4 regions of the Arthrobacter sp. TMP15 genome follow, and region 4 is predicted to be linked to each of the others. Evidence: riboswitches for the same ligand, from Rfam matches in the RefSeq annotation. Region 4 holds a riboswitch; each other region holds the start of a gene.

Region 1 (4,676 bases), 760 kb from region 4:
ACGGTTCGCGTTGGGGCTCTGAGTTTGCTGAAACCACAGCGTGGGCAGCCGCCCCGAAGGATCCCTCAAATCATCGTTCCCGCCGGCATCAAAACCAAGGGCGGCAGACCACAGTGCAGCAACTGCCGATGGATCCTCTGTGTCCATGGCAATTTCAACACTGCGCAGACGTTCGGGCTGCGCTACGGCTCCGCAAGTTTGTGCGGCTGCGGAAATCCTGGCAGCTAGGGCCACATCGCGCGCGGTGACCTTGGAGCCGGCGTCGTGCGAGGTGAGAACCACAAACAATGTGTCATAGCGCCAGTCCACGTCCGGGTGGTGACTCGCGGCTTGGGCCTCCTGGCCAATGATCGCAAAAAGTTCCAAAGCAATGGCCGACGTCGGAGACTTCAGTACCGTTGCCAGCCCACCTAGGCGATACCGCCACTGCGGAAGCTCCCTCAGTTCAGCATCGATTTGAGCACGGGTCAGTGAATCGTTCGCGGCCATGGGGGCCTCCCTTGCAGAGGTGGTTACAGGTCGGGGCGGCCATCCATCGCTGACGACGCCAAGGCGTGGGCACGCTTGGGAATGCGGCCGCCCTGTGCTGCCAGTCTGCCACCGATCACGGCGTGTTTAAAGGCCTGGGCCATAATGACAGGATTTTGTGCCCGGGTGACCGCGGTGGCCAACAAGACGGCATCGCAACCCAACTCCATAGCCAACGCGGCGTCCGAAGCTGTGCCAATTCCGGCGTCGAGCACCACTGGCACGTTAGCGCGGGAGACTATCAATTCAATATTGTGCGGGTTCAAGATGCCAAGTCCCGTGCCTATCGGTGCACCCAGGGGCATGACAGCGGCGGCGCCAAGCTGCTCCAGCCGGAGCGCTAGGACAGGATCGTCATTGGTATAAGCAAAGACTTTAAACCCGCGGTTGACCAGCTGCTCAGTAGCCTCCACCAATTCCAGGGCATCGGGCAGAAGCGTGTGTTCATCAGCAATGACCTCCAGCTTCACCCAGTCCGTTTCCAAGGCCTCCCGCGCCAGTTCTGCCGTCATAACAGCCTCCCGCGCGGTGAAGCAACCGGCGGTGTTGGGCAACACACGGATACTGTTCTCCACCAGTAGCTGGAACAGGTTTGTCCCTGATTCGCCATGGGGATCCACCGAATACCTGCGCATGGCCACAGTTGTCAGCTGCGTGCCGGAAGCAATCAGTGCAGCGCCAAGTCCTGCCAGACTTGGCGCCCCGCCAGTGCCCATAATGAGCCGGGAGCCAAGTGCCACACCATCAATTATCAGAGCGTCTTGGTGGGTAAGGGGTTCAGTCATGAGCTTTCACTTTCAAAAATGGGGTTGATTGACATGATATTTATTCCAACCTGTGGTTAGCCGCCCTGCACAGCTGCAACAATTTCAAACTCGTCGTTGACTTCAACTGCTGTGGCAGCCCACTGACTGCGTGGCACAATTCCGGCGTTCCGGGCTACAGCAACACCCAGCCGTCCGCCGTCGGCCGCTTGCCCAGAGGGCAGCAATACTTTCCCTGTTATAACTGACACAAGATCCGCCACAGTGGTTCCAACCGTGTAAGGCTGCGCAGTGCCGTTGATATTAATGGTGGTCATGGTGACTCCTTAGAAGGTGTGCCCGCAGGACGGGAGTGCTGCAGTGCAGGTGAATAACGGTCTGGGCGGAACTGTTCCCACGCCAGATCTGTGATGTTGCCCAGCAATTGTCGGGTGATGTGGGCCGCTATGGGCGTCAGCAGGACTCCGTGCCGGAAGAAGCCTGTGGCGATGATGAGCCCGGGAATGTCCCTGCCATTGCCGTCACCAACTCGTCCCAACAGCGGCGCATTGTCCGGGGTGCCGGGGCGGGCGCGGGCACTCATTTCAAGTAATTCCAGTTCGGCCACGGCAGGTAAGAGCACTTGGGCGTCACGGAGGAGCTGGTGAACTCCGCCCGCACTGACACCGGCGGATCCGTCTTCACGGCTACTGGCGCCAATGACAACGCTCCCATCGGCCCGCGGCACTATATAGACGGGCAGCCCACGAACCAGTCCGCGGATAGTTGCGGTGGTCAGCGGATGAAGATGTTTGGGAACCCGAAGGCGCAGGATGTCTCCGTATACGGGACGGACAGGCAGCTTGAGGCCCTCCGGCAGCTCGTGAAGTTCCGGAGCGCCCAACCCATTGGCCACAATGACCTCGTTGGCATGAACAACACGGCCGTCCGCCAGTTTTACCCCTGTCACGGGCGAGTGCGAGTTACTGGGATCTTTGTGTAGCAAAGCCGTAGCGGACTGGTCAATGAATGTCTGCTCTGCACTGTTTCGGCCGGCCGCCACGGCGGCTTTCACCAGTTGCACTCGTAGTGTTGCAGCCAAGGCTCGCGGATCCACCTGATGATCGGCTTCTACTTTGTAGGCGCAAGAAATATGTGGCCCCACCATTGGTTCAAGAACGCGAGCTTCACGGATGCTCAGCTGAGATACCTCCAAACCATGACGGGTTTGGACCTCGCGGAGGTCGGCCAGCGCCTTGCGGTCAGCTGGGTCTGCGCCCAGTACCAGTGTTGGAGACGTGTTGAAGCCTGTATGGCCAGATTCGGGAATGGCGGCCATAAATGCTGGCCAGCGTGCAGCCGAGGCTAGTGTGAGTTCCAGCAGGTCATCTTCTTGATAGTGCAGTTCGCTCACGGGAGCCAACATTCCGGCGGCCGCAAAAGTGGCTCCGGTGGCGGGTGCCGGGTCAATAATGCTCACAGAATGCCCGGCTTTCTGGGCTTCCCACGCAATGCCCAGTCCAATAATGCCGCCACCAATGACAGCCACGTCGGTGCTCAGAATCTGGGCTTCAAAAGTTGCCACTACGCTCTCCTTCCCTACGCCGGCATGATCCGGATCAGGTTCCACGCCCGCACGGGACGTATTTCGGTCGGCACATTTCGGCGCCCTCTCAACCAGCTTCACTGGCTCCCGCGGTACTGCACTAGTCTATGAGACATGAGCAGATTATCGGTCATCCATGACAGCACAGCGAAAACCCCCGCCACTTCCTTCAAGGACGCCAGACTCTATTTGTGCACCGATGCGCGGGAAAAACAGGGCGACTTTGCCGATTTCCTGAAGGCTGCCTTCGCCGGCGGAGTGGACATCATTCAGTTGCGCGACAAGTCCATCGAGGCCGCTCAGGAACTGGAGTTGCTAACAGTTTTGCGTTCTGTGGCGCAGGAGTGCGGCAAACTGTGGGCCGTGAACGATCGTGCCGATATTGCCATGCTCAGCGGTGCCCCCGTTTTCCATGTGGGCCAGCAGGATCTGCCGTTGCCAGCCGCGCGTTCACTCGTGGGATCAGGTGTTTCCCTGGGGCTTTCCAGCCATGACACCAAGCAAGTGTCCGCAGCTGCTGCCGACCCGAACGCCGATTACTTTTGCGTGGGACCGCTATGGGCCACCCCCACCAAACCGGGCCGTGCCGCCGTGGGACTTTCCTTGCTTGAGCACGCCGCATCCCTGCACACCACCAAGCCTTGGTTTGCCATAGGCGGGGTGGATCTAAGCAACGTTGATCAGGTGGTGGACGCTGGCGCGTCTCGCATTGTTGTGGTCCGGGCCATTACTGACGCCCAAGATCCGACGGCGGCTGCCGCAGAACTGCTCTCCCGGCTACCCGCACTGGGGTAACTTTCACAACGCCGCGCAGCCACGCTCGTTGCTGATGGACCTCCTGCGAAGAGACCTCATGCCAAGAGTGATCCTGCCAAGGGGCCCGGTCTAGTTGAGCCGGTGGCGGCTGGCAACAGCCTCCAATTCCGCTCGATAAGCAGACCATTCTTCCGCCGTACGAGTTGAGGTGTTTCGATCCAGCGGCCCATTACCCGTTGCCCCGTCAATGAGCTCGCGCAGGATATCCGCGTGGCCGGCGTGCCGGGCGGTTTCAACGCACACATGGACCATGATCCGGCTCAGTATCACCTGCCGACTCGCAGGATCCCACCAGGGCACCTCACCCACGGTGTCCAGCGTCAGCAATTCGATGGTCCTGTCGCTGTGCAACGCGGAGAATTCATGCAGTTCAAGAATGTCCGCGCGGCTCTCGTCGGGTCCGGCCCACAGATCGCTGTCCTGGGGTGCACCGGCTGCTAGCCATGGCATTTCTCTATTGCTGGGACGGTCAAAAACCACGCCTAAATATCCCAACTGGACACTGGCCACGTGTTTGAGAAGGCCTAAGAGATTTGTTCCTGTGGGCGTCATCGGCCGGCGGACGTCATAGTCGCTGAGTCCCTCAAGCTTTGCCAGCAGGTTTGCCCGCTGACTTCGCAGGTACTTCAGGAGATCATCTTTTTCATTCATGGTGCCCACTTTTTGCTCATCATCGCGCCGGAGTATCGCTGCATGGTGGCATGACCGCAGCGCTGGCCAGCCAGGTGGCACTGTCGGTGGCTAGGACGCTACCGCAAGCCAACCAATTCTTCCAGCAACTTCATATGCGACTCGAAAAGAGCTATTGGATCGCTAAACGTCGATGTTCCATACTGGCCAAACACTTCAAAGTTCACAGCTCCAAAAACGGATACCCACACCAATGCACCCGAAGCAAAAACATGGTCTGGGACGCTCATTTCCATGTCCGCCCTGATTAGCTCGAAATCAGCAGCCAGCGGTGGACTTCCTTCCTTGACAGG
Region 2 (4,676 bases), 1.5 Mb from region 4:
CCCTCATGAAGGAACTCCTTGAGCGGCTCGCCTCCGGAGCACTAACCCTTCCCGTTGAGGCAAGTTATTCACTGGAGGATGCCCAGGATGCGGCCCGGGCAAACTTTGTTCCTGGCCGCACCGGCAAGATCATGCTGCACCCCTAACCAGCACCAATAGTTAGCCACGTGGCGCCTGAGATTCACTCGGCTAGTCGGGTTGAGCCGGCTAGCCGAGTCAATCTAAACCGCCCTAGGTAGTGTGCCCGGCAAAAGATTTCAATTCAGGCCGGGACAGGCCCAAATTATCTCGCAGAGTACTGCCCGGGTATGCGGTTCGGAAGATCCCACGGTCCTGCAAAATCGGTACTACCAAGTCAACAAAATCCTTCAGGGAGTCCGGGTAGGCCGGACACATCAGGTTGAACCCGTCACAAGCACCAGATTCAAACCACTCCTGAATTTCATCGGCAACTTCGGTGGGCGTGCCAATCATGGTGGCATGACCACCTCCGGCTGCCAGGAAGCCCAGTAGTTCCCGCAATGTGGGCTCCTTGGTTTCAATAATTCGTTGCACTGTCAGGTACCGCCCCTGCGGGCCCGTGAACGTCGCCGCTGGCGGCAGCGGAGCCACCGCATCATCAAGCCCATGGGTTCGGTAATCCTGGCCGGTAAACACGTTCAGTTGGGCGATTGCCGCTGGAATATCCAGATAAGCGTCAAGTGCGCGTTTCTTCTCCAGCGCCCCTTCCCGGGTTGGTGCCACATAGGTGACTAGTCCAGGCAGGATTGGAACCACGGTTTGAGAACGATCGGCAACAGCTAGGCGCTCTCGCATATCGGTGGCGAACTCTAGTGCCGAGTCCTTATCCCAAGAAACAGAATAGATAGCCTCGGCAAATCGAGCCGCGAATGCTCGCCCTACTTCCGAGGACCCGGCCTGGAAAAGCACCGGCCTGCCCTGCGGAGGACGCGGAACGTTGAGCGGGCCCTTCACGGAAAAGTATTTGCCCTCATGGTTGATCGGTTGAATCTGCTCCGCATCAATAAAGGTCCCGCTCTCCCTGTCAGCGGGAAGCGCCTCATCCGACCATGAATCCCACAACGTCTGGATTACTTGGACAAACTCATCAGCCCTTTCATAGCGGTCAGCATGGTTTGGCAGTGCCGCCAACCCATGATTTTGGGCTTCAGCATCAAACATGGAGGTGACAATGTTTGCCCCCACTCGCCCACCGCTGATGTGATCCAATGAGGCAAGCATGCGTGCAGCATGGAAGGGTGTATAAAAGCTTGAGGAAACGGTGGTGACCAAGCCAATGTTTTTGGTGGCCCTGGCTATGGCGCTCAGAGCCGTAATGGGCTCCAGAAGCCACGGCACTCCCGCGGTGTAGGTCCGGTTGATGGCGTGCCCGTCCGCGAAGAAAATGGCGTCAAGGCAGCCACTTTCGGCCAGTTGCGCCAGTTCCTCGAAATAGGAAATCTCACCTACCCGCTCGGCACTGGAATTCGGGTGCCGCCAACCCATTGTGTGATGCCCTGCCCCGAAAAGAAAAGCATTGATATGTAATTCTCGTGTGCTGTTCATGAGAACTCCCCCGTCCTTAGTTCATGACCAGTCCGCCGTCGACCACAAGATTTTGCCCCGTCACGGCTCGGGACCACGGTGAGGCGAAGAAGAGTGCGGCATCGGCAAATTCGGCTGGAGTGGTGACTTTACGCAGCGGCGTTCCGCCGGCGATCAAGTCAAAAACCTGCTCTGGCGTGGCTGCGGAGGCGTCAGTGGTGCGCAGCAGCCCACCTGAAACCATGTTGACGCGGATATTTGATGGTCCTAGATCGGCCGCGAACGTCCGGGTCAACGCCAGCAGGGCAGCCTTCGCCGCGGTGTAGTCGTGGTATGGAACCACGGGGTTTTGGAACAGGTTTGTGCCAACGTTAACGATGGCGCCAAACCCAGCTTCCTTCATTCCCGGCACTACTGCCTGGATGGTATTCAGGGCACCTCCCACAACTCCGGCAAATTGTGCCCGAAATTCCTCGTAGCAAATCTCTTCGGCCTTAGAACGGCCGTCGCCGTTGAAAGAAAAGTCCGGCAAAGCGTTGTTGATCGCCGTGGTGATGGGTGTAGCAAAATGTTCGGTTGCCGCAGCGACCATGGCATTCACCTCGCCAGCATTGGTGACATCTGCGCGTAACGCAATCGCTTTTTCTGAACCGAATTCACGGGCTAGTTCCTGCGCGGCGACTTCACTGTTGCGGTAGTTCAGCACCAGGCGGGCGCCTTCACGGGCAAAGGAACGGGCCACGTCGGTGCCGAGTCCGCGCCCAGCGCCGGTAATGAGTACAACTTGGTCTTTGATCAGCATGTGTGCACCTTTCATATGAGTAAAAGGATGCCCAAAAGCACGATTCCCACGCTGCTGCGAGCGCTATGGCCTTTGTTCTGGACCGGCATCCCTTCGCTCGGATTATCGAAATCAGGTTCAACGGGTCTAGCTCTCAGCCGCAATGCGGCACCCCGTGTCGTGTCCAGAACCCAAGCTACCACGGTTGCCAGGGCCCTTACGCACGCCTCACTCGGCCTAATTCTCACACACCTCAAAACGCCACTGGGGCAGACGGAGAGAACAATAATTTCGGTGCGCCTAACTTTTAAGTTCAGATTAATGATACTACTAGATGCAGCGTCTTTTAGAGTTACAGCCACTAGATGTAGTGGTCTTGAGGCGGATCGCTAAAACAGATAGGAACCCTAGTGAGCCAGGACAGAGCCAAGTCGGCGGCTTTTAATCCCCCCAGTCGCAGAGCATCTTCGGATCTTGTGGTGTTCTCAAGCGTCTCTGAAAATACGCTGCGCTTTGTGAAGCGTTTGGACCGTCATTCCGTACGAATACCGCTGCGTCCCAAGCTGGAAGGCCAGATCCAACTCACCCGCCCTTTTGTCATGGTGGTCCCCACCTATGGCGGTGGTGCACGCGAGGGAGCGGTACCCAAACAAGTCATCAATTTCCTCAATGACCCGGTCAATCGGGGTTTCCTGCGAGGGGTTATCACCGCTGGGAACACAAACTTTGGCGAGGACTACTGCTTGGCAGGGTCCGTGATCGCCGGGAAATGCAAGATCCCTGAGCTGTATCGGTTCGAACTGCTGGGCACCGACTATGACGTTGAACGAGTCAATGAGGGCCTCACCCGGTTCTGGGCAGAGGCCGCCACCAAGGAAAAGGATCAACTATGAATTCCACCGTTGTAATAGCCGAAAAACCCTTGCACAAAGGCATTGGAACCCGGAAGGAGCACCACGCACTTAATGCGCAGTTGAACCTTTTCGCACCGGATGGCTCAATCCAACTTGAGAAGGATCAACAGGCCCTGCGCGAATACTTCCGCCAGGACGTCATCCCAAACACTGCCCACTTTGAGAGCCTCGAGGAAAAAATTGCTTTCCTGTTTAAGCATGACTACTACGAGGAAGCGTTCATCAACGCTTATGACTGGTCCTTCGTCAAGGGGGTCTATGCCCAGGCTCAGCAGGCTGATCACCGCTTCGCTTCCTTCTTGGGCGCTTTCAAGTTCTACTCCTCTTACACACTAAAAACCTTCGATGGCAAGAGCTACTTGGAAAACTTTGCCGATCGCGTGGTCGCCACCGCACTCTACTTAGGCGCAGGGGATGAGAAGCTTGCTACAAAATTAGTTGAGGAGATCATCTCCGGCCGATTCCAGCCCGCAACCCCCACGTTCCTGAATGCCGGAAAGAAGCAGCGTGGTGAAATGGTCTCATGTTTTCTCTTGCGTATGGAGGACAACCTTGAATCCATCGGTCGCAGCGTAAACTCCGCGCTGCAGCTCTCCAAACGCGGTGGCGGCGTTGCCTTGCTGATGACGAACCTGCGCGAGTCAGGCGCGCCTATCAAGCAGGTTCAGAATCAGGCCTCAGGGGTGGTTCCGGTTATGAAGATCTTGGAGGATTCATTCTCCTACGCCAACCAGCTTGGAGCCCGGCAGGGAGCAGGAGCTGTCTATCTCCATGCCCACCACCCCGATATTATGGCCTTCCTTGACACCAAGCGGGAAAATGCTGATGAGAAGATCCGCATCAAAACCCTCTCACTTGGGGTGGTCATTCCTGACATCACTTTTGAGCTGGCTCGCGACAATCGCGACATGCACCTATTCAGTCCCTACGATGTTCAGCGCGAATATGGCACGCCCTTATCTGACATCTCCGTTGGTTCCCGCTATGAAGAACTGGTAGCCAACCCCCGCATCCGAAAAACCACCATCAGTGCCCGCGGTTTCTTCAAAACGCTGGCGGAATTGCAGTTTGAATCCGGCTACCCTTACGTACTTTTTGAAGATACTGTCAACCGTGCCAATCCCATCTCCGGATGGATCAACATGTCCAACCTGTGTAGCGAAATTCTGCAAGTCAACACCCCCTCTAGCTACGACGCCGCGATTGGCTACACAGAGGTGGGGCGAGATATCTCCTGCAACCTGGGCTCCTTGAACATAGCTCAAGCAATGGCCTCACCAAACTTCGGCGCAACGATCGAAACGGCAGTGCGCGGACTAACCAGCGTCTCTGACCAATCGGTTCTGGATGCTGTCCCCTCTGCCGCAGCAGGCAACGATGCCAGCCACGCAATTGGTTTGGGGCAGATGAACCTGCACGGCTACCTCGGCTCCCAG
Region 3 (4,676 bases), 1.7 Mb from region 4:
GCCAACGTCAGTGCCAGAGTAGATTTTCCCGAACCGTTGGGTCCTGTCACGCTCAGGGCTTCCCCTGCCCGCACCAGCACGGATGGCACCACAGCGGCCGGCACCACAGGATGTTTGCGTCGACTTTTGGTGCGGGAGACAGCCAAATTGTGCGCTTCAAGGAGAAGTGGGGAGCCGCCGTCGTCCAGGGAATGCTGGAACTGCGGACGCGTGCGCGGCCGAACCGCTGGGATATGCCCAGGTACCCAAATCCCTGCACCGGCCAAGAGCTCCTTACTTTGCGCAAGAACCGTGGCGGGCGGGCCGTCAAAAAGGACGCCGCCAGGTTCACCGAGCCGTGTTGGGGCCAGCACCACGATCCGATCCACAACATCCAACCAGACCGACACCCGGTGCTCCACAACCACTAAGGTTGCCCCGGTTTCAGCCAAACTACGACTAACGGCGTCGCGCACCTCCACAACTCCCGCGGGATCCAAATTGGCTGTGGGCTCATCAAGTAACAACAAACCGGGGCGCATAGCCAGCATTCCGGCCAACCCCAGGCGCTGCTTTTGCCCACCGGAGAGGGCGGAACTGGAATGATCCAACGGTAGATCAAGACCAACAGATTCCAGCGCTGCATTGACCCGGCGCCAGATTTCATCCCGTGGGACTGCCAAGTTTTCCGCTCCAAAGGCAACGTCGTCACCAATACGCGAAAGGACCACCTGCGCATCCGGGTCCTGCTGCATGAGCCCTGCCCGGCCGCGGGATTCCACTGCGGGACGGCCATCTATGAGCAGTTCACCGATCTCATTCGCGTCCTCGTTCTCTCCCAGGACACCAGCCAAGGCGTGCAGCAAAGTGGACTTTCCGGCCCCGGAAGGCCCCAACAGCAGGACCCGCTCACCCGGCTCGATCACCAGATCCAGTCCGTGCACGGCCCGGGCAGCGCGGCCGGAATGCTGCCAACCCCAGCCCTTGGCATTCACTCGCGCCGGTGCTCCGCGGTTCTGCACACCAGCCATGACTAAACCGCTCGCTCTGTGGCAGCGCCCCGGGATGGCAGATTCGCCAGCGCACCCGTGCGGGCTAGTCCGCGCACAGCCAGCCACGGCACCAGTCCGGCAATGAGCGCACCGGAGATCATGGAGAACAGAACGTAGACCAGCTTCCATTCAATTGCCCAGGCGACGTTATAAATAAAGGCTCCATTGACGCCCATGGCCAACCCAGCCAGCACCCCTGCCAATGCTGCTACGGGGAGGTTGAACTTGCGGTAGCGGAACAGTGCAAAGCCCAACTCGGCACCCAGGCCCTGGACCAGTCCGGAGATCAGTACAGTGAATCCAAAGTGTGTGCCCAGCAAACCCTCAACGGCTGCGGCAATGAGTTCGCAATACAAGGCGGCGCCCGGTTTGCGGATCACAAGCCCACCCAGGATGCCAGCGATCAACCAGCCGCCGCCGTACAGGGCCCCGGCGGGTGGAAAGGCAATCGAGAGTGCGCTGATCAACCCGTAGCCGGCGGACCAGAGCCAGAAAATAACACCCACGGCCACGCCCAGCACTGAGAGGACAACAATATCCACTACACGCCACGTGCTCTTTTTGGCTGGTGCAGCGTTGTTAGGTGTGTTTTGATTTTGCCTGGCGTTTTCGCCCGCTAATGACTTGCTCATGTTTCCTCCTTTTCAGGAGGGGCGGTTGCGGCGGTATTTCCGCGCAGCCGAAGAGAACTCGACTTCCTTCGCCGGTACTAGCCGGGGCAGGTTCGAGGGTCTGCGGCGAACCGCACTCTCAGCGTCGATACCCGGGTCGGGTAGACGCTCCCCTGTCGTGTTTGAATTGCGGCTTCATCATACCTCGCTCATGTAGAGAGGGACAATGCGTGAACCACGATGAAGTCACACGGCAGAAGCTCTGCGCATCGTAGTTGTGCGAACACGGATTTGCACAAACATGCAGAGGGCCCCTGTGGAGGGAAGGGAGCGGCTAGGCTAACATTAAGGTTTTGCCCGCCACGGGGCCCGAAAAGACTAAAGGAGTCCTTCATGAACATCGTCTTCAAATTGCTTGGAACCGGAGTGAGCCTGGGTGCCGGGTTTTTGGCCAGCAAACTCGTTGATAAGGCTTGGGAAAAGAGCACGGGCAATAAGCCGCCCAAGGACGGAGCTGATCTAGAGAATAGTCTCCGTTCAGCGCTGACGTTTGCGCTGGTTTCTTCGGTTGTTGCAGCCATAATCCAGACACTGGCCAGCCGGACCACTCAAAAAGCGATAGCACGGTTCAACAAACACCCAGAAGAGGTCTAGGCGCCCGCGGCTCTCACCCCACGACCGCGAGTTGCCACTTGTGGTGTCCAAAACGCAATTGTGGACACCACAAGTGGCAACTCGCGTTAGTTGGGTGAGGCGTCCTCGATCACGGCAGCCACAACCTCATCGAGTTCATCAACGCTGAGCAGTTCCGGACGTCGATGCTTGGTACGGTATCCGGCGCGTCCCACCATGTGCGCTGATACCGGAACGGTAAGAAGTTGAAAGAGCCACGCGACAAGCAGGATCGGCGCCAGCACCCATAAACGCAGTTGCAATCCCATGGCTGCAAGCATCAACAATAAACCTAAAACCTGTGGTTTCGTGGCAGCGTGCATGCGGCTCATCAGATCCGGGAATCTCAAGAGCCCGATGGCCGCTGCCAGACTCATGAGAGCACCAAGGAGCAGGCAGATGGCCGTGAGCACATCTAGAAAAGTGTTCATGCATCCTCCTTTTTATGTCCCACGAATCGAGCCACAGTAACTGACCCTAAGAAGCCGATCACTGTTAGCACCACCAAGAGTGCCAGGTTGTCCATGTGCTTGTTCACAGCCATTTCCGTAGCCAGCGCAGCTCCAAAAATGGCCAGTAGAACATCTGCGGCAATGACCCTATCAAGCAGAGACGGCCCCTTGGCAATACGGTAGATAGTCCCAGCGCCAGCCAATGAGAGCACCACAGCGACGATTATTGCAATAATTTCCAGGACCGTCATTATCCCTCACCTTCACGTTTTTTCGTAGCCGTTGTGGCCTCTCGTCCGTGGGAATGAGCTTCGGCATCGGAGTGATTCGCTAGTGCCCGGACGCGATCCGCGTGCGTAAGCATTAACTCCCCTGCCTTCTCCGATTTCAAGGCCGCGAGTTCAGCTTGGGTCCCCATGACACGGATTAGCCGGGCCTCGATATCCTGAATACCTGCACGGACCTGTTCAACACTTTCCGCCGTTGGTGCGTTCATCGCATGAACATAAAGCGTCGCCGAACCTCTATTCACCTCAACCACCAGTGAACCCGGAATCAGCGACAACACGTGCCCTACTGCCGTCATGAGCAGGTCCGAGGGGCTGCGCAAAGGCACCGCAATGACCGCATTGCGTATGCGTGGGCCCTTCATAACGGCCCAATACAGGACCTGAAAGCTGGCAATGGTGACCTGCTTGAGGAACCACAGCAAGAAAGTCACTGCACGCAGGACATTGAATCGGCCGCTCAATTCAATGGGTGGGAGATAGAACGCTTGGAAAACGACGAGCGATATCAGCGCACCAAAAAGAAGGTTCCCCGCACTGAAATCCTGCCACAGAGCACCCCACACCAGTACTAGCCAGATCAGCAGCGGCAGTTTTTGCACAAGATTCCACTTCGGAGTCTTAGAGAGGTTCATCGCGTTCCCGCCCCTAGACCCAGCACAGCTTCAATATAGGGAGTGCGTTCAAGCATGCCTGTGGCTGCTGTCTGGCACAACTCAAAGAGCGGTCCCGCAAAGACTGTCATGGCCACCCCAAGAACTACCAAGCCCATCGTGGAATACACCATTGCACTGGGCAGGATCGGAATCTCATTGTCTCCGGCAAAACGCCCCTTGGTGGCATCAACATGTTTACTGGTGCGAAGTGCCCGCATACTTGGCGTACCCGAAGCGTCGGGGGCAGTTGCCAGCAGCACTGGATCCGGGTCCTGTGCATCTGCGGTACTACGCCAAAATACACGGTTCCACACTCTGGCCATGACTAGCAGTGTGAGCAAACTGGCCACCACTGCGCCCACCACAAGGGCGTAAGCGAGCGGCGTACCGTCAGCCACACCTGCCTGCAGCAAGCCCAGTTTGCCCAGGAATCCGGAGAACGGCGGGATTCCGGCCAGGTTCATGGCGGGGACAAAGTACAGCACCGCCAGTATGGGAGAGAGCTTCGCCAGACCCCCCAGACGCGCAATCGAGGAGGTCCCGCCACGCCGTTCGATCAGCCCCGTCACCATGAACAGACTGGTTTGGACGGTGATGTGGTGAATGACGTAGAAGATTGTTGCGGCCAAACCCAGCACCGATGAAAGTGCGACGCCGAAGATCATGTACCCGATGTGGCTCACCAGGGTGAAGGAGAGCATGCGCTTGATATCAGTTTGTGCCACGGCCCCAAGGACACCCACGATCATGGTCAGCAGGGCCACAACCAGAAGCGCAGAGTTAAAATCATTCGAGGGGAAGAGTAGTGTTTCGGTTCGGATGATGGCATAGACGCCAACTTTGGTGAGCAGCCCCGCAAATACTGCTGTGACCGGTGCTGGAGCTGTTGGATAGGAGTCCGGGAGCCAAAAGGACAACGGGAAAACGGCTGCCTTGATCCCAAAGGCCACCAGCAACAACACATGCA
Region 4 (4,676 bases):
CCTTTTGACTAAAAGATTCTAAGTGGATCGAACTTCAAAACGCTTATTAAGCGATTGAGGTGATCTTGACCTTGGACAGTTCCTGACGGTGGCCCTGACGCTTCTTGTAACCGGTCTTGTTTTTGAACTTCTGAATGACGATCTTCGGCCCGCGAAGATCCTCCAACTTCTCAGCCGTAACCTTTACACTAGCCAGGTCCTTCGCGGCTGTGGTGATTTTCTCACCATCAACCAAGAGCAAAGCGGGCAGCTCAAGTGTGCTGCCAACTCCACCGGGGACGCGGTTCATGGTCACGTGGTCTCCAACGGAAACCTTTTCTTGACGGCCGCCTGCGCGGACAATCGCGTACACCACTGGGGAACTCACTTCTCTCGACGTTTATTACAAATTTTTATGCCGGCAGGGATCGTATTTGATCGCTGCCAACCGCATGCGCCGCAGTTCTAGAAAAGAACAAACGCGGGGTGCATACTATGTGCCTCAACGCCGTGGACCTCAATGGAGTTCTGCCATGGAGTGGTTGCCCTAGGTGTTGGCGTAAGCACCGAAGATCAAGAATACGCTAATTCTGGCTCCGGGAGCAAATGAGACTGGTTTCGAGCTTCCGAAGCGCGTCTGCCAAAACATTGTTTTGACTGACAATTTCCGGGGTTCCTGAAACCGTACTCACCAACTTTAGCGTGGTTGCCACCGTTTTTCTTCATTTAGGACCGTGACGCGCCGTTTTCTTAGGCAATCACCAGTGGCGTTGATCACCTTTGCAGACAAGTGTGCCTAGATCTCGCTTGGAACGTGTTGATGCGGTGCCGCAAAAAAATCCACCTCGTACTGTACAGAATGCGCAAAGGCGGCCCGCATACGTTCTCTTTCCAGGGCCGATCCCCTGCGCGCGGCCGTATCCATGATGCTCACGGCTGTGGCCGCTGCCTGAGCAAAGTCGTCGTCGGCGTATGTCGCCAGCCACGTGCCATAGGGATGTTCGCCCGAAAAGGATAGGTAATCGGCATGCAGCACACGCCCCACTTCTGCGTACAGCCAGTAACACGGAAGAACTGCGGCAACCACTTCCGCATAGCTGCCGGAGAATCCAACACCTTGCAAATGGTCCACGTAGTGCTTTGTCACCGGGCCCTGTTGCGGATTTGCGGGCTGCCCATTGAGCCAGTTGCGGTGCAGCTGCAATTCAACTTCAAGACAATTCTGTGCCCCTGCCGCCCAGAACTTCTGCTCCATTTCGGTTGGGGCCAAGGAACTGGCACGGGCAAGGACACGCGAGTATGCGCTCAGGTACAGCGCATCCTGAACCAGGTAATAGGCAAAGTGGTTGCGTTGTAACGTACCGGCGGCTAATTCCTTAATGAACTCAAGAGCGAAAATTGCTTGTCGTTGGGGTTCGATGTGCGCCCACAATGCTGCACTGAATTGCCCGGCTCCAGGCGCTGCGTTCTCCCACAGTGCGTGCAGGTGGTTGACGGGGCCTGCACCGGAGCCAACCTCTAGCACCTCGGATGTCTCAAGGGCCCTACCCAGCCACTCCTTGGCTTGCTGGACGCTGGCAATCCAATCACCAGTTTGAGCCTGCAAAGTAGCCACTGCCGCCGACAATGAGCACCCGGTTCCGTGAGTATTCACGGTATCTATCCGAGCGCCAATGAACTCATTGACCACACCGTCAGGGTGAACCAGTGCGTCGGGGCACAGCTCCCCCGCCAAGTGCCCGCCCTTCACGAGCACCAAGACCTCATGAGTCGCGGCCAGCTCCTTACCCTGCTGAACGGCGGCCTGCCAGCTTGCAGCTTCCGGTTGGTCAAGGAGAACCCCTAGCTCTGGGAGATTCGGAGTCACTAGGTGCGAACTTTTAATGAGTTCCAGTAAAGCTTCACGGGCGGCCGGGGCCACAAGCATGTCTCCGCTAGTAGCCACCATGACCGGGTCCAGTACAACCACGGCGGGCCGGGTCCGCGCCAGCCACTCTCTCACCGCGTTGATGACTTCTTCAGTGCCAAGCATGCCGATCTTCACGGCATCTATGGTGACGTCGGAAGCTACAGCGTCCAGTTGGGCTGTGAGGAAAGTTGCCGGTGGAGTATGGATGTCTTGTACTCCCCGCGTATTCTGCGCAGTTAATGCCGTAATGGCAGTCATTGCATATCCACCGTGGGCTGAAATAGATTTAATGTCAGCCTGGATACCGGCACCGCCCGATGAATCAGAACCTGCAACACTCAGGATCCGGGGGTGCTTCACAGTTGCGGGCACGGTGGTGCGTTGCCCAGTTTCAGAAGTGGAAGAAACTGTTGCGTAGGTACTCAATGGGACATCCCTTCGCCGGTTCTAACCGGGCAGGTTCAACGGGTATTCTCTCAGCCAGCCCTGATGGCATGGCACCCCGTGTCGATCTCCACCCTAGCCCCAGCCGTGACGCTTAAAGAAAACCGGCCCAGAGCCAATGTCAAAAACTGCGTTCTGCACGCACATTTTAACGCAGGTTCCGGGCCGGCAGTGTCAGCATCAGAGCTCTGAAGCGGGCACTCCCACACCGAGAATGATCGGTTCGCTACTTTTGGTTACAGTCGTTGCAGGTGCCGGAATAGCTGCCGCGGTACTCAGATGCGGAGCGGAACCCTGACCTGCAGGAGCGTAATGAGAAGTTTCAACCACCATGTCGGCACCACCTTGAGCGCTACGTGCACTGCGGTTGCGGCGTCCCCGACGTGCACGCGAACGGTTACCACCGTTGGAGTCCGCCACCGTCTCATGATGCTGGTCCTGGCCGGGAGCCACCAGCTGGTCTAGAGCTTGTGCCAGATCCGCCAGCGCCGCCGCATGGTCAGCATTGCCTGCCTGTACGTTTGCGCTGCTTTCACTACGATGCCCACGAGGGAGTTCAATGGCTTCCCCACCCAACGTGAGAGTTGCGCCGTCGGAGGTTTCTGAACCTTCTGCTTTTACGTCGCCTTTGACACCTACGTTGCCGCCAGAGCTTGTGGCGCTCTGCGCAATTGCTGTTGCTACGGCCGCAGCGCCACGGTGTGACTCGTCCCCGTCGTGCTCATGATGTGAAGCAGCCGCAGCTGCCGCAATGTTCGCCAAAGCAGTACGGGCAGCGTGGGCTTTCTGGACTTTCTCTGCTTCGGTAACCTCATCGGGTGACTGCACAGGAGTGCTTTCCGGGTGCTGCGACTCAGCCTGTTGCCCGCGGTTGCGGTTGCGTTTACGTTCGCTGCGGGTAGACCTATTGGCCGTGCGCTCGTTCTCGCGATGCTCCGGTTTGCTGGCATGGGTCTGCGCAACCTCCACAGCAGGACTATGCGTACGGCGATGCTCCACTGGAATCTCGTGCGTGACCATGCCGCGACCCACGCAGGTTGGGCACTGCTCGCCAAAGACCTCAAGGAGGCCTGTACCCATACGCTTGCGGGTCATCTGAACCAATCCAAGTGAGGTCACCTCGGCAACTTGATGCTTGGTGCGGTCGCGTCCCAGGCATTCAACCAGGCGGCGCAGCACCAGATCCCGGTTGGATTCAAGCACCATATCGATGAAGTCAATGACAATGATCCCGCCAATGTCACGCAGGCGCAGCTGACGAACTACTTCCTCGGCAGCCTCCAAGTTGTTCTTGGTCACTGTTTCTTCCAAGTTTCCGCCGGAGCCGGTGAACTTACCGGTGTTGACATCGACCACTGTCATAGCTTCGGTGCGGTCGATCACCAACGAACCTCCCGAGGGCAGGAAGACCTTGCGTTCCAGCGCCTTGTTGATCTGCTCATCGATGCGGTGCGCGGCAAAGATATCTTCGGGCTTGTTCCACTTCTCCAAACGGTCAAGCAGATCCGGGGCAACATAGGTCACATATGCCTCGATGGTGTCCCAGGCGTCCTCGCCCGAGACAATTAGTTTGGTGAAGTCTTCATTAAAGACGTCACGGACAACCTTGATCGTCAGGTCAGGTTCGCCGTACAGCATCTCCGGGGCGAGCGTCTTATGCGAAGACGCCCGCTCATTGATGCCCGCCCACTGAGCGCGCAAACGGTTGATGTCATTCGTTAGCTCTTCTTCACTGGCACCCTCGGCCGCGGTGCGGACAATCACACCAGCATTTTCGGGCAGGTGATCCTTGAGCACGCGCTTGAGGCGATTACGTTCCACGTCGGGTAACTTGCGGGAGATCCCAGTCATGGACCCCCCCGGCACAAACACCAGGTAACGGCCAGGCAAAGAAATCTGGCTGGTCAGACGTGCACCCTTATGGCCCACAGGATCCTTGGAAACCTGCACCAGGACGGGGTCACCGGACTTCAACGCGTTCTCAATCCGGCGCGGTTGTCCGTTCAGATTTGCGGAATCCCAATCAACTTCACCTGCGTAGAGGACAGCGTTGCGCCCTCGACCAATGTCCACGAAAGCCGCTTCCATGCTGGGCAGCACGTTCTGGACCTTGCCCAGGTAGACATTGCCGATCAGTGAATCCTGCTGGGTCTTGGAAACAAAGTGCTCAGCCAGGATGCCGTCTTCAAGGACGCCAATCTGAATCCTGTCTTCGCCCTGGCGCACAACCATGACACGGTCAACTGATTCGCGGCGGGCAAGGAACTCAGCTTCTGTGATGACAGTGCGGCGGCGACCCGAGTCGCGGGAATCACGGCGACGCTGCTTCTTAGCTTCCAAACGA

Evidence for each region. A riboswitch is a leader RNA that binds a small molecule or an ion and turns the genes downstream of it on or off. The one in region 4 is predicted to bind thiamine pyrophosphate.
Region 1: linked by a shared signal. The riboswitch ahead of thiO (glycine oxidase ThiO) and the one ahead of AAFM46_RS09255 (bifunctional hydroxymethylpyrimidine kinase/phosphomethylpyrimidine kinase) in region 4 are both predicted to bind thiamine pyrophosphate.
Region 2: linked by a shared signal. The riboswitch ahead of AAFM46_RS02770 (3-oxoacyl-ACP reductase) and the one ahead of AAFM46_RS09255 (bifunctional hydroxymethylpyrimidine kinase/phosphomethylpyrimidine kinase) in region 4 are both predicted to bind thiamine pyrophosphate.
Region 3: linked by a shared signal. The riboswitch ahead of AAFM46_RS00740 (ECF transporter S component) and the one ahead of AAFM46_RS09255 (bifunctional hydroxymethylpyrimidine kinase/phosphomethylpyrimidine kinase) in region 4 are both predicted to bind thiamine pyrophosphate.

What each region holds. Positions count from the first base shown of each region.
Region 1 covers NZ_CP154262.1:2,845,137-2,849,812, forward strand. Annotated here, with positions in the region: gene AAFM46_RS12695 (VOC family protein) at 1-489, opposite strand, end outside; gene AAFM46_RS12700 (thiazole synthase) at 513-1,313, opposite strand; gene thiS (sulfur carrier protein ThiS) at 1,370-1,609, opposite strand; gene thiO (glycine oxidase ThiO) at 1,606-2,856, opposite strand; TPP riboswitch at 2,851-2,977, opposite strand; gene thiE (thiamine phosphate synthase) at 2,992-3,672, shown strand; gene AAFM46_RS12720 (DinB family protein) at 3,763-4,344, opposite strand; gene AAFM46_RS12725 (WHG domain-containing protein) at 4,443-4,676, opposite strand, start outside.
Region 2 covers NZ_CP154262.1:626,758-631,433, reverse strand. Annotated here, with positions in the region: gene AAFM46_RS02780 (zinc-binding dehydrogenase) at 1-146, shown strand, start outside; gene AAFM46_RS02775 (LLM class flavin-dependent oxidoreductase) at 232-1,566, opposite strand; gene AAFM46_RS02770 (3-oxoacyl-ACP reductase) at 1,583-2,347, opposite strand; TPP riboswitch at 2,419-2,512, opposite strand; gene nrdI (class Ib ribonucleoside-diphosphate reductase assembly flavoprotein NrdI) at 2,737-3,219, shown strand; gene nrdE (class 1b ribonucleoside-diphosphate reductase subunit alpha) at 3,216-4,676, shown strand, end outside.
Region 3 covers NZ_CP154262.1:165,898-170,573, reverse strand. Annotated here, with positions in the region: gene AAFM46_RS00745 (ATP-binding cassette domain-containing protein) at 1-1,010, opposite strand, end outside; gene AAFM46_RS00740 (ECF transporter S component) at 1,013-1,663, opposite strand; TPP riboswitch at 1,710-1,827, opposite strand; gene AAFM46_RS00735 (DUF4235 domain-containing protein) at 2,036-2,296, shown strand; gene mnhG (monovalent cation/H(+) antiporter subunit G) at 2,383-2,745, opposite strand; gene AAFM46_RS00725 (monovalent cation/H+ antiporter complex subunit F) at 2,742-3,017, opposite strand; gene AAFM46_RS00720 (Na+/H+ antiporter subunit E) at 3,017-3,688, opposite strand; gene AAFM46_RS00715 (Na+/H+ antiporter subunit D) at 3,685-4,676, opposite strand, start outside.
Region 4 covers NZ_CP154262.1:2,089,368-2,094,043, forward strand. Annotated here, with positions in the region: gene rplU (50S ribosomal protein L21) at 47-355, opposite strand; gene AAFM46_RS09255 (bifunctional hydroxymethylpyrimidine kinase/phosphomethylpyrimidine kinase) at 776-2,314, opposite strand; TPP riboswitch at 2,305-2,403, opposite strand; gene AAFM46_RS09260 (Rne/Rng family ribonuclease) at 2,513-4,676, opposite strand, start outside.